DNA from 3 places in the Blastomonas sp. RAC04 genome. Region 3 is predicted to be linked to each of the others. Evidence: predicted binding sites of a transcription regulator. Region 3 holds the regulator's gene; each other region holds the start of a gene.
What was found. The regulator LexA, encoded in region 3, represses DNA repair genes until DNA is damaged. The targets are predictions, from matches to a motif close to GTTCCNCNCTTGTTCT.

Region 1 (3,276 bases), 600 kb from region 3:
GATGCTCGCCGATCTCGAGCTCGGTCGAAGGCGCGGTGTGGACGGTGATCGCGTCCGAATAGCCGTTGTCGGCGATGATCTGGCGCGCCATGTCGGCGATCACCGGCACCACCTCGCACGCGGTGACCGATTGCGCCCCTGCGCGCGCGGCCATCATCGAGAGCAGGCCGCTGCCGGTGCCGATATCGAGCACGCGAGCCTCCGGCCCGGCCTGAGCGATCGCGGCGCGGATCGCGGCCTCGAACGCATCGTTGCGGCGCACGTCGTTGAGCATCGGGATATGCCAGAAGGGGACAAGATCGGCGCTGAGGCGGCGGATCTGGTGTTCGATATGGATGTTGCCCGGCTGCAGCGCGAGCGCGCGGCGGAACTGGTCGAGAGCTTCTCCCTTGCGGCCTGCATCGGAGAGCATGACCGCAAGGTTGTTGGCGGCGACGGGGTTGGCGGGGTCGGCCTTGCAGCTCGCCTGCAGCGCGGTGATCGCCTCGTTCGGACGCCCGGTACGGCTGTAGATCAGCCCCTTTTCATGCAGCGCGACTGCATGATCGGGATCGAGCGCGAGCAGCATGTCCCATGCCTCGAGCGCCTCGTCGGTCGCGCCGCGATGGCCCAGAATTCCGGCGAGAATCGGAAGCACCTCGATCGTGCGATAGCCCTGCTCCACCACCATCCGATAGCGCGGTTCGGCCGCCGCGAGATTGCCCGCCTCCTGGAGCTGCATTGCCTCGTGCAACAGGGTCCGAGCGCTGACGATCTCGTGTGCGGTATCCGGCATAATCCCCCCGTAAAGCGGCGTTAAGACAATTTGCCGGACTATTAACGAGCAGGGTTAACAAAGCGTAACCGGGCAGGCCGCAGGGGTGCGAGGGTCGGTCTGGCCCTTAAAGCACCATGTAGAAATCAATGACCACATGGTCGGGTTTGCGGATTCCGCGCGCGATGAAGACGTGACGGTTCAGCCAGTCATGGGGGCCCGCAACCACCTCGAAACGCGGGGTGGTACGGAAATAATACAGCGAAGGATCGACATCTTCGCCCTCGGTCAGCTTCCTGGTCACTTCAGGCGTGGCGGTGCGGACGCCGCTGTTGACGACGCCGATCACCGTGCCGTCGCTGGCCTGGATCTGATAGCGCGCCCACACATCCGTGCGCCCGTCGGAGCCGATCGCCTGCCAGTCGCCTCCACCGCCAAGCCCCTTTCCGGTGAGGCGGGGACCGTAGACGATGCCACTGTTGACGGGAATGAAGCGTTTGCGCTTGCCGTCGATCTCCCCCTGTTCCTGCGGCGAATCGATCATTCCGCGCAGCGAAAAGACATATTCGAGCGTTGGCGGCGGGGCGGATGGCCCAGCGGCCATCGGCGGGGCATCAGGATTTTCGTTGATCATTCAATGAATATATGCCGACCTCGCAAGCCGACGCAACCGCTAATTTGACGGCATCGACTTCGGTCGTCATGGGCACTTTTACGAAGGCCACCGGCGCGGATTCCCTTTTCGGGTTTTCTGGCCCTCACGGTGTTCCTTGACTCTGTTCCGGGGCAAGAGGATATATGGAACATAAGGTGAACACATGCCCCGATCCGAATCTCTCGAGTCTCTCAAAACCCGGATTGCCGGGATCGAACGCGCACGTGCCGTCGAGACGGCGGCGGTGGCGGGGACCGGCCATTCGGGTATCGACGGCGCGCTGGGCGGCGGGTTGGCGCGCGGGCGGGTGCATGAGGTGTTCGCGGCGCAGGCCGACGATGCGGGCTGCGCGGCGGGTTTTGTCGCGGGGCTGGCGATGAGACTGGGGGTAGGCTTGGGGGGCGGCCTGGGGGTGGGCCTGGGGACAGAATCGGGCGGCACTCTGGTGTGGCTGCGCGAGGCGCAGGCCGAAAGGCAGGGCGGCAGGCTGCACGCGCCGGGGCTGGTCGAGATCGGGCTCGATCCGGCGCGGGTGATCATCGGCGTGCTGCCAGATCCGCTCGCGGTGCTGCGCGCGGCGGCCGATGTGGTGCGCTGCCCCGAGGTCGGCGTTGCGGTGGTCGAACTGTGGCGCGAGCCGCGGCTGCTCGACCTGACCGCGAGCCGGCGGCTGGCGCTGGCGGCGGAAGCATCAGGGGTGACCGTGATCGGCTTGCGGATCGCCGCAGTGCCCTCGCCCAGCGCCGCGCAGACCCGCTGGCAGGTAGCCGCCGCGCCATCGCTGCCGATGGAGGCCAATGCGCCGGGCTATCCTGCCTGGAGAGTGGAATTGTTGCGCCAGCGCGGCCGCCCATCCGGCGGCGACTGGCGCGTGGAGTGGAACCGTGAACAAGCCTGTTTTGCAGACGCCGATGGGGTCGCCGATTTCGGCCCCGATGCCGGAGGATTCGCAGCCATCGCAGCGGCGCCATCTGGCGCTGTTCTTCCCTTTTCTGCCGGTCGACCGGTTGATGCGCCAAAAGACAACAGGAGAGCAGAACTGCGCCGGGCGGGATGAGACCCCTTTGGTGCTGGTCGAGAAGGTGCGCGGCGCGATGCGGATTGCGGCGACCTGCCCGCAGGCAGCTTCGCTCGGGCTGAGCGCGGGAATGGCGCTCGCCGATGCGCGCGCGCAGGTGCCGCTGCTCAGCGTGACCGATCATGACCCGGCGGCCGATCTCGCCTGGCTCGAGCGGCTGGCCGATCACTGCGACCGCTTCACGCCTTTGGTGGCGATCGATGCGCCCGACGCGCTGGCGCTCGACATCACCGGCTGCGCGCATCTGTTCGGCGGCGAGGCGCCATTGCTCGCCGATGTCGCGCGGTTTCTAGCGCGGTGGAGCGATGACGTGCGGCTGGCGTGCGGCGACACCCCCGAGGCGGCGCAGGCGCTCGCCCGGTTCGCGCCTGCAGGCACGACGTTCGAGAGCGAGGATGCGACCTTACGCCGGCTGCCGGTTGCCGCTTTGCGGATCGAGGAAGAGACGCAGACCGCGCTGATCCGCGCAGGGCTCAAGACCATCGGCGATCTGGCGATGCGGCCGAGCGCACCGCTCGCCGCGCGTTTCGGCGCCGATCTGGTCGACAGCCTCGACCGGCTGCTGGGCAGCGCCGACAGCCGCATCACCCCGCGCCGCGCCGCGCCCGCACTGCGCTTCGAGCGGCGCTTTGCCGAGCCGATCGCGCGCACCGAGGCGGCGATGGCGGCGATCGGCGAGCTCGCCGAGGAAGCGGCCGTCGAGCTCGAACAGCGCGGCATGGGCGGGCGGCGGTTCATCGCGCGGTTCTTCCGCAGCGATGGCCGCACCTACGATCTCGCCACCGAAAG
Region 2 (3,276 bases), 640 kb from region 3:
AAGCCGTTCTTGAAACCCAGAATCGCGCCGCCCGCGAGCAGCGTCAGCACGATGATATCGAATGCGGTCATGAAGCGAACCGCTAGTTTCGCCCAAGCAGTTGGTCAACGAGATTTGCCAGCCGGGCATAGGATGTCAGCCGCATTCCGCTGCTTTCGCCTGCCCCCTTTGCCGTCACGCTGGCTGGCACCAGCGCCTTTTCGAAGCCCAGCTTGGCCGCCTCGCGCAGACGCAAGCCAGCATGCGCGACCGGGCGCAGTTCGCCCGAAAGCGAAAGCTCGCCGAACACGATCGTGCCGGCACCGATGGGACGCTCCGACAGGGCCGAGATCAGCGCAGCGGCCACGGCGAGATCGGCGGCAGGATCGGACAATCGATAGCCGCCGGCGATGTTGAGATAGACTTCCGCGGTCGAGAAGCTGAGGCCGCAGCGCGCCTCCAGCACCGCGAGCACCATGGCGAGGCGGCCCGAATCCCATCCCACGACCGCGCGGCGAGGGGTCGCACCGCTCGACAACCGCACGGTCAGCGCTTGGATCTCGACCAGCACGGGCCGGGTGCCTTCCAGCGCGGGGAACACCGATGTGCCGGGCATCTGCGCATCGCGATCGCTCAGGAACAGGCTGGAGGGGTTGCCGACCTCGGACAGCCCCTCCTCCTCCATCGCGAACACGCCGATCTCGTCGGTCGCGCCGAAGCGGTTCTTGATCGAGCGCAGGATGCGGTACTGGTGGCTGCGTTCGCCCTCAAAGCTCATCACGGTATCGACCATGTGCTCAAGCACGCGCGGGCCCGCGATGCTGCCGTCCTTGGTGACGTGGCCGACCAGGATCACCGCGCAGCCGGTGTCCTTGGCAAAACGGATCAGCTCCTGCGCCGATGCGCGTACCTGGCTGACGGTTCCCGGCGCACCCTCGATGAGGTCAGAGTGCATCGTCTGGATCGAATCGATCACCAGCATCACCGGCGTCGGCATCGCGCGCAGCGTGGTCAGGATATCGCGGACCGATGTCGCCGAGGCGAGGTCGATCGGCGCATCGGCGAGGCCCAGCCGCAGCGCGCGCAGGCGGACCTGATCGGCCGCCTCCTCGCCGCTGATATAGACGATGTGATTGCCCGCCTTGGCCATGTTGGCAGACGCCTGCAGCAGCAAAGTCGATTTGCCGATACCCGGGTCGCCGCCCATCAGCACCGCTGAGCCTGCCACCAGCCCGCCACCCAGCGCGCGGTCAAACTCGGCAATTCCGGTGGGGATGCGCGGTGGCAAGGCGACCGCGCTGTCGAGCCGCGAGAGCGCGATGCGGTGTCCGCCGGTCTGCAGATCGTGGCGTGCCGAAAAGGCGGTTGGAGCCGATTGCTCGACCAGCGTGTTCCATTCGCCGCAATCGGCGCACTGGCCCTGCCAGCGGGTGGCGACGCTGCCACAGGCCTGGCAGACATAGGTTTTGCGGGGCTTTGCCATGGCTGCGGCATAGCTTGAACAAAACTGGAACGCAATTGCCGCTTTGCGCTTGCCATCGACCGTAACATAGATAGCGTTTGCACGAATATCCGCGTGCGGCCATCGCACCCAGAAAGGTCCCTGTCCCAGCCTATGCGCCAGAAGGAACTCCGCATTGCCCTGGTCTGCTATGGCGGCATCAGCCTTGCGGTGTACATGCACGGCATCACCAAGGAAATCTGGCGCGCCACCCGCGCCAGCCGCAATTTCCATGCCGGCGAGCCCCCCGCCAGCGGCAGCCAGGGGGTGTACCGCGATCTGTTCGAGACGATGGCTTCGCATGCGCAGATCCGGCTGAGGCTGCTTCCAGACATCATCTCCGGGGCGAGCGCGGGTGGGATCAACGGCGTGTTTCTGGCGCAGGCTTTGACCAGCGGCCAGTCGCTCGAACCGCTGACCCGGCTGTGGCTCGAATGCGCGGATATCGATCAGTTGCTCGATCCCGATGCACGGCCCTGGTCGAGGTTCACCAAGTTCTGGGCGCAACCTCTGGTGTGGCTGCTGTTGCGCAGACCCGGCGGCGCGCTCGATCGCAGCGTTGCACCCGAGGCGCGAAGCGAGGTGCGCACCAAGCTGTCGCGGCTGGTGCGTGCGCGCTGGTTCGCGCCGCCGTTCAGCGGCACCGGCTTTTCGGCGTTGCTGTATGATGCGTTCGAGGCGATGGCGGCGACCCCGGCAGGTCCAAGGTTGATCCCGATCGGCCAGCCGCTCGACCTGTTCGTCACCGTGACCGACTTCAAGGGACATCTCGAGCGGTTGCGACTGAACAGCCCTGCAGAGGTGGTCGAGACCGAGCACAGGCTGTCGATCGGCTTTCGTTATCTGCGCGGGCGCCACGACGCGCTGGCGGATCCTGCCGAACTGGTCTTCGCCGCGCGCGCGACGGCCAGCTTCCCGGGCGCCTTCCCGCCGTTCAACGTCGCCGAAATGGACCGGATGCTGAAGCGGCGCGAGAAGCTGTGGCCGGGCCGCGAAAACTTCCTGCGCCGTGTCTTCCCGCAGCATCACGAGGACGGACATGGTGAGAGCGCGGTGCTGATCGACGGATCGGTGCTCGCGAACGCGCCATTTGCGCAGGCGATCGACGCGCTGAAGAACCGCCCCGCGCACCGCGAGATCGACCGGCGCTTCGTCTACATCGATCCCAAGCCCGATATCGTTCGCGGCATGGACCAGGCGCACCAGCGCGATGCGATGGGCCAGAGGCTACCCGGCTTCTTCTCGACCATCTTCGGCGCAATATCCGATATCCCGCGCGAACAGCCGATCCGCGACAATCTGGAAGGGATAGAGCGACGCACCAGCCGCGTGCTGCAGATGCGGATGATCACCGATTCGCTGCGCACCGAGGTGGAGGCCACGGTGAGCAAGCTGTTCGGCTATACCCTGTTCCTCGACAGCCCCACCCCGCGGCGGCTGACTAACTGGCGCAACAAGGCGCAGGACCGCGCCGCGCACATGGCGGGCTTTGCATATGCCTCCTATGGCCAACTCAAGCTCGCCTCGATCGTCGAGGATATCGTCGACACGCTGCGCCGCGCCTATCAGGGCCCCAAGGCGCTTTATGCCGAGCGGCTGCGCGAGGCGATCGGCGCGGAGCTTCGGCGCAGCGGGCTCGATCACCTCTCGGGCAAGGGCGGCGGTGCGAGCGAGGAGGCGATAATCTTCTTCCGCACCCAGGACCTGGGTTTCCGCATCCGCCGCTTGCGTTTTCTGGCGCGGCGGCTGGGCGAGGATATCGCGCAATCGGGCCGCACCCCGCCCGAGGCGGTGGT
Region 3 (3,276 bases):
TCCGTGCGCGAGGCGGTGGCCGAAGGCATGATCAGCATGGCGCCCGAGGTGATCGCCGCGATCCGCGCGGGCGACATCAAGAAGGGCGACGTGCTGGGCACCGCGCGCATCGCTGGCATCATGGCGGCCAAGCAGACCAGCAGCCTGATTCCGCTGTGCCACCCGCTGCCGATCAGCAGCGTGTCGGTAGAGTTCGAATATACGGGCGCCGGCGTCCGCGTGGAAACCCGCGTGCGCACTTCGGGCAAGACCGGGGTGGAGATGGAGGCGTTGACTGCCGGCAGCATCGCGCTGCTCACCATCTACGACATGGCCAAGGCGCTGGACAAGGGCATGGTTATCGGCCCCGTCCGTCTGCTCGCCAAGAGCGGCGGCAAATCGGGCGACTGGATCGCGCCCTGATGGCGGGCGGCCTGATCGCGCTGGCCGAGGCACAGAAGCGGCTGCTCGCGCTCGCCACCACAAAGCCTGCCAACTCGGTCGGATTGCTCGAGGCGAACGGCCATATCCTCGCCGAACCACTGGTTGCCTGGCGCAGCCAGCCGGCAGCCGACCTGTCCGCGATGGATGGCTATGCCGTGCGCGCCGTCGACCTGCCCGGCCCATGGACGGTCATCGGCGAAAGCGCCGCCGGGCGGCCTTTCGATGGCGCGATGGGCGCAGGCGAAGCGATACGCATCTCCACCGGCGCGATCGTCCCTGCCGATGCCGATGCGGTGGTGGTGCAGGAAGACACTGGCATCGATGGCGCCACGCTGACCCTGACCGGCGACGGACCCGCGCGACCCGGTGCACACATTCGCCGCGCGGGGCATGATTTTGCCGAAGGTGCGCTGCTCGCTGCGGCGGGCACGCGGGTAGACGCTCGGCTGATCGCGCTGGCTGCGATGGCTGGGCACGGCACGCTCAGCGTTCACGCGCCGGTGCGTGTGACGATCCTGAGCACCGGCGACGAGCTGGTCGCGCCCGGCACTCCGCTGCCCAGCCCCGCGCACATCCCGGCCAGCAACGGCATCATGCTCTCGGCCATGCTGCAGGGGCTTCCGGTGGACATCACCATGCCGCCGCTGCTGCCCGACCGGCTCGATATCATCGCAGCGGCGCTCGCCGACCACCGCGACGCCGATATCATCGTCACCACCGGCGGCGCCTCGGTAGGCGACCACGACCTCATCCAGCCCGCACTGCTCCAGAGCGGCGGAACGCTCGATTTCTGGCGGATCGCGATGCGCCCGGGCAAGCCGGTGATGGTCGGGAGGATGGGCGATGCCATCGTGCTGGGCCTGCCGGGCAATCCGGTGTCGTGCTATGTCACCGCGCTGCTGCTGCTGCTTCCGCTGGTCAGGACCTTCGCCGGATATCAGTACGTTCTGCCTGATATCTCGCAAGCCAGGGCCGGCACCACCTTCCCCGCAAATGGCACCCGCCAGGACTTCATGCGCGCGCAGATCGATGGCGGGCGGCTGTTCCCGGTATCGAGCCAGGACAGCGGCGCGCTGTCCTCCTTGCATGCCGCCGATGCGCTGGTCGTTCGCGCCGTGCACCAGCCTGAAGCCGCGCCCGGCGACCTGCTCGACTATATTGCGCTTCGCTCCGGGGCGTAACACAAGGTCTTGACCTGACCGGCTTTGTTTCGTAATTGTTCCGTATTCGTTCGACCGCCGATCCACCGGCGCAGAAAGGAACATTCAGCATGCTGACCCGCAAACAACACGATCTGATCCGCTTCATCCAGGTACGGCTGGAGGAAGACGGCATTTCCCCCTCGTTCGAGGAGATGAAGGAAGCGCTGGATCTCAAGTCGAAGTCGGGTGTCCACCGGCTGGTCAGTGCGCTGGAGGAACGCGGTTTCATCCGCCGTCTGCCCAACCGTGCGCGCGCGCTCGAAATCCTCAAGCTGCCCGAAGCGAGCGTCAAGCCGCGCGCCAAGGAACTGGCCGCGGCCGCCGCTGCCAAGACCGATGCGGCCAAGAGCAACATCGTCAGCATGGACGCAGTCCGCAAGGCGCAGCCGCCGGTCGCTGCCAACAACAATGTGCTGGAAATTCCTCTGCATGGCCGGATCGCTGCGGGCGCACCGATCGAAGCATTCGAGGGCACCGAAATCCTTCCCGTGCCCGCCGCGCTGCTGGGCAGCGGCGAGCATTATGCGCTCGAGGTGTCGGGCGATTCGATGATCGAGGCAGGGATTCTCGATGGCGATTTCGCGCTGATCCTGCGCACGGAATCGGCGCGCGATGGCGAGATCGTGGTGGCGCTGGTCCGCGGCGAAGAAGCAACGCTCAAATATCTGCGCCGCGAAAACGGCCGCATCCGGCTCGATCCGGCCAATGCCTCCTATGATCCGCAATATTATGCGCCGCACGAAGTGCAGGTGCAGGGCAAGCTTGCAGGCCTGCTGCGCCGCTATCACTGACCAGCCTCGCTGACGAGCACTGCACGGCACCCGCGTCACCCTGGAGGTTGACCGGGACAGCACCGGGCTGTCCCGTTTTCGCTACAGTCCCAGGCGCAAGAAATCGCTTTTCATTTGGAATACGGCTGTCCAAGCTGCCCAGGTCTGCGATCGAGAACCGGGGGGCCCCTATGATCAAAGCTGCAGTGGCACTGGCGAGCGGTATCGGTCTGTTTCTGGGGGCACCAGCCCATGCCGCACCCGATCGCACGAGGCTGGACGCCCTGATCACGCAGTTCGAGGCCGCCGATGCCAACAGCGATGTCGAGGGTTATCGCAAGATCGCCGACCAGACCCTCGCCGAGGCACGGCGGCTCTATCCTGCCGGCCATCCCGAGATCGCCGCACGCGCGCTGTACGTCGCCCAGGCGCTGGCTGCTTCGGGCGAGATGGATCCGGCCAAAGCCGAGGTCGACAGGATCATCCCCGTGCTTGCGGGCGCGCAGGGATACAAGGCGGACTGGCGCAATGCGCTCAGCCTGCGCGCCTATATCCTCAACTTCAAGGGCGATCATGCCGGTGCGCTGGCGATCAACGAACAGCTCGCCGCCGAATATGCCAGCGATCCGTCAAGCCAGGGCATTCGCGACCATGCCGTAACGCTGTCGAACCTGGCAGCGTCGTATCTCGAACATGGCCGTCTCGATGACGCGCTCGCGCGCAACGCCGAGGCGATCCGCATTGGCCTCGCGCTGGATCCCGTCCCTCAGGACGTCGCCATCTGGAGCGCCAACCGGGTCGTCTATTTCTATTCCGCCGGGCGCACCGAAGACGCCATCGTCACCGCGCAGGAAGGCATCTCGCAAGCAGGCGGCGCCCTC

Region 1: BSY18_RS21490 (ImuA family protein) is a predicted target of LexA. The motif match lies at 1,555-1,570, and genes of this name have one in related genera.
Region 2: radA (DNA repair protein RadA) is a predicted target of LexA. The motif match lies at 1,478-1,493, and genes of this name have one in related genera.

What each region holds. Positions count from the first base shown of each region.
Region 1 covers NZ_CP016460.1:3,967,618-3,970,893, reverse strand. Annotated here, with positions in the region: gene BSY18_RS19380 (protein arginine N-methyltransferase) at 1-775, opposite strand, end outside; gene BSY18_RS19375 (DUF3237 domain-containing protein) at 882-1,388, opposite strand; gene BSY18_RS21490 (ImuA family protein) at 1,573-2,466, shown strand; gene BSY18_RS19365 (Y-family DNA polymerase) at 2,420-3,276, shown strand, end outside.
Region 2 covers NZ_CP016460.1:1,223,634-1,226,909, forward strand. Annotated here, with positions in the region: gene BSY18_RS06935 (CvpA family protein) at 1-71, opposite strand, end outside; gene radA (DNA repair protein RadA) at 83-1,462, opposite strand; gene BSY18_RS06945 (patatin-like protein) at 1,595-3,276, shown strand, end outside.
Region 3 covers NZ_CP016460.1:585,458-588,733, reverse strand. Annotated here, with positions in the region: gene moaC (cyclic pyranopterin monophosphate synthase MoaC) at 1-402, shown strand, start outside; gene BSY18_RS03895 (molybdopterin molybdotransferase MoeA) at 402-1,604, shown strand; gene lexA (transcriptional repressor LexA) at 1,694-2,416, shown strand; gene BSY18_RS03885 (CHAT domain-containing tetratricopeptide repeat protein) at 2,587-3,276, shown strand, end outside.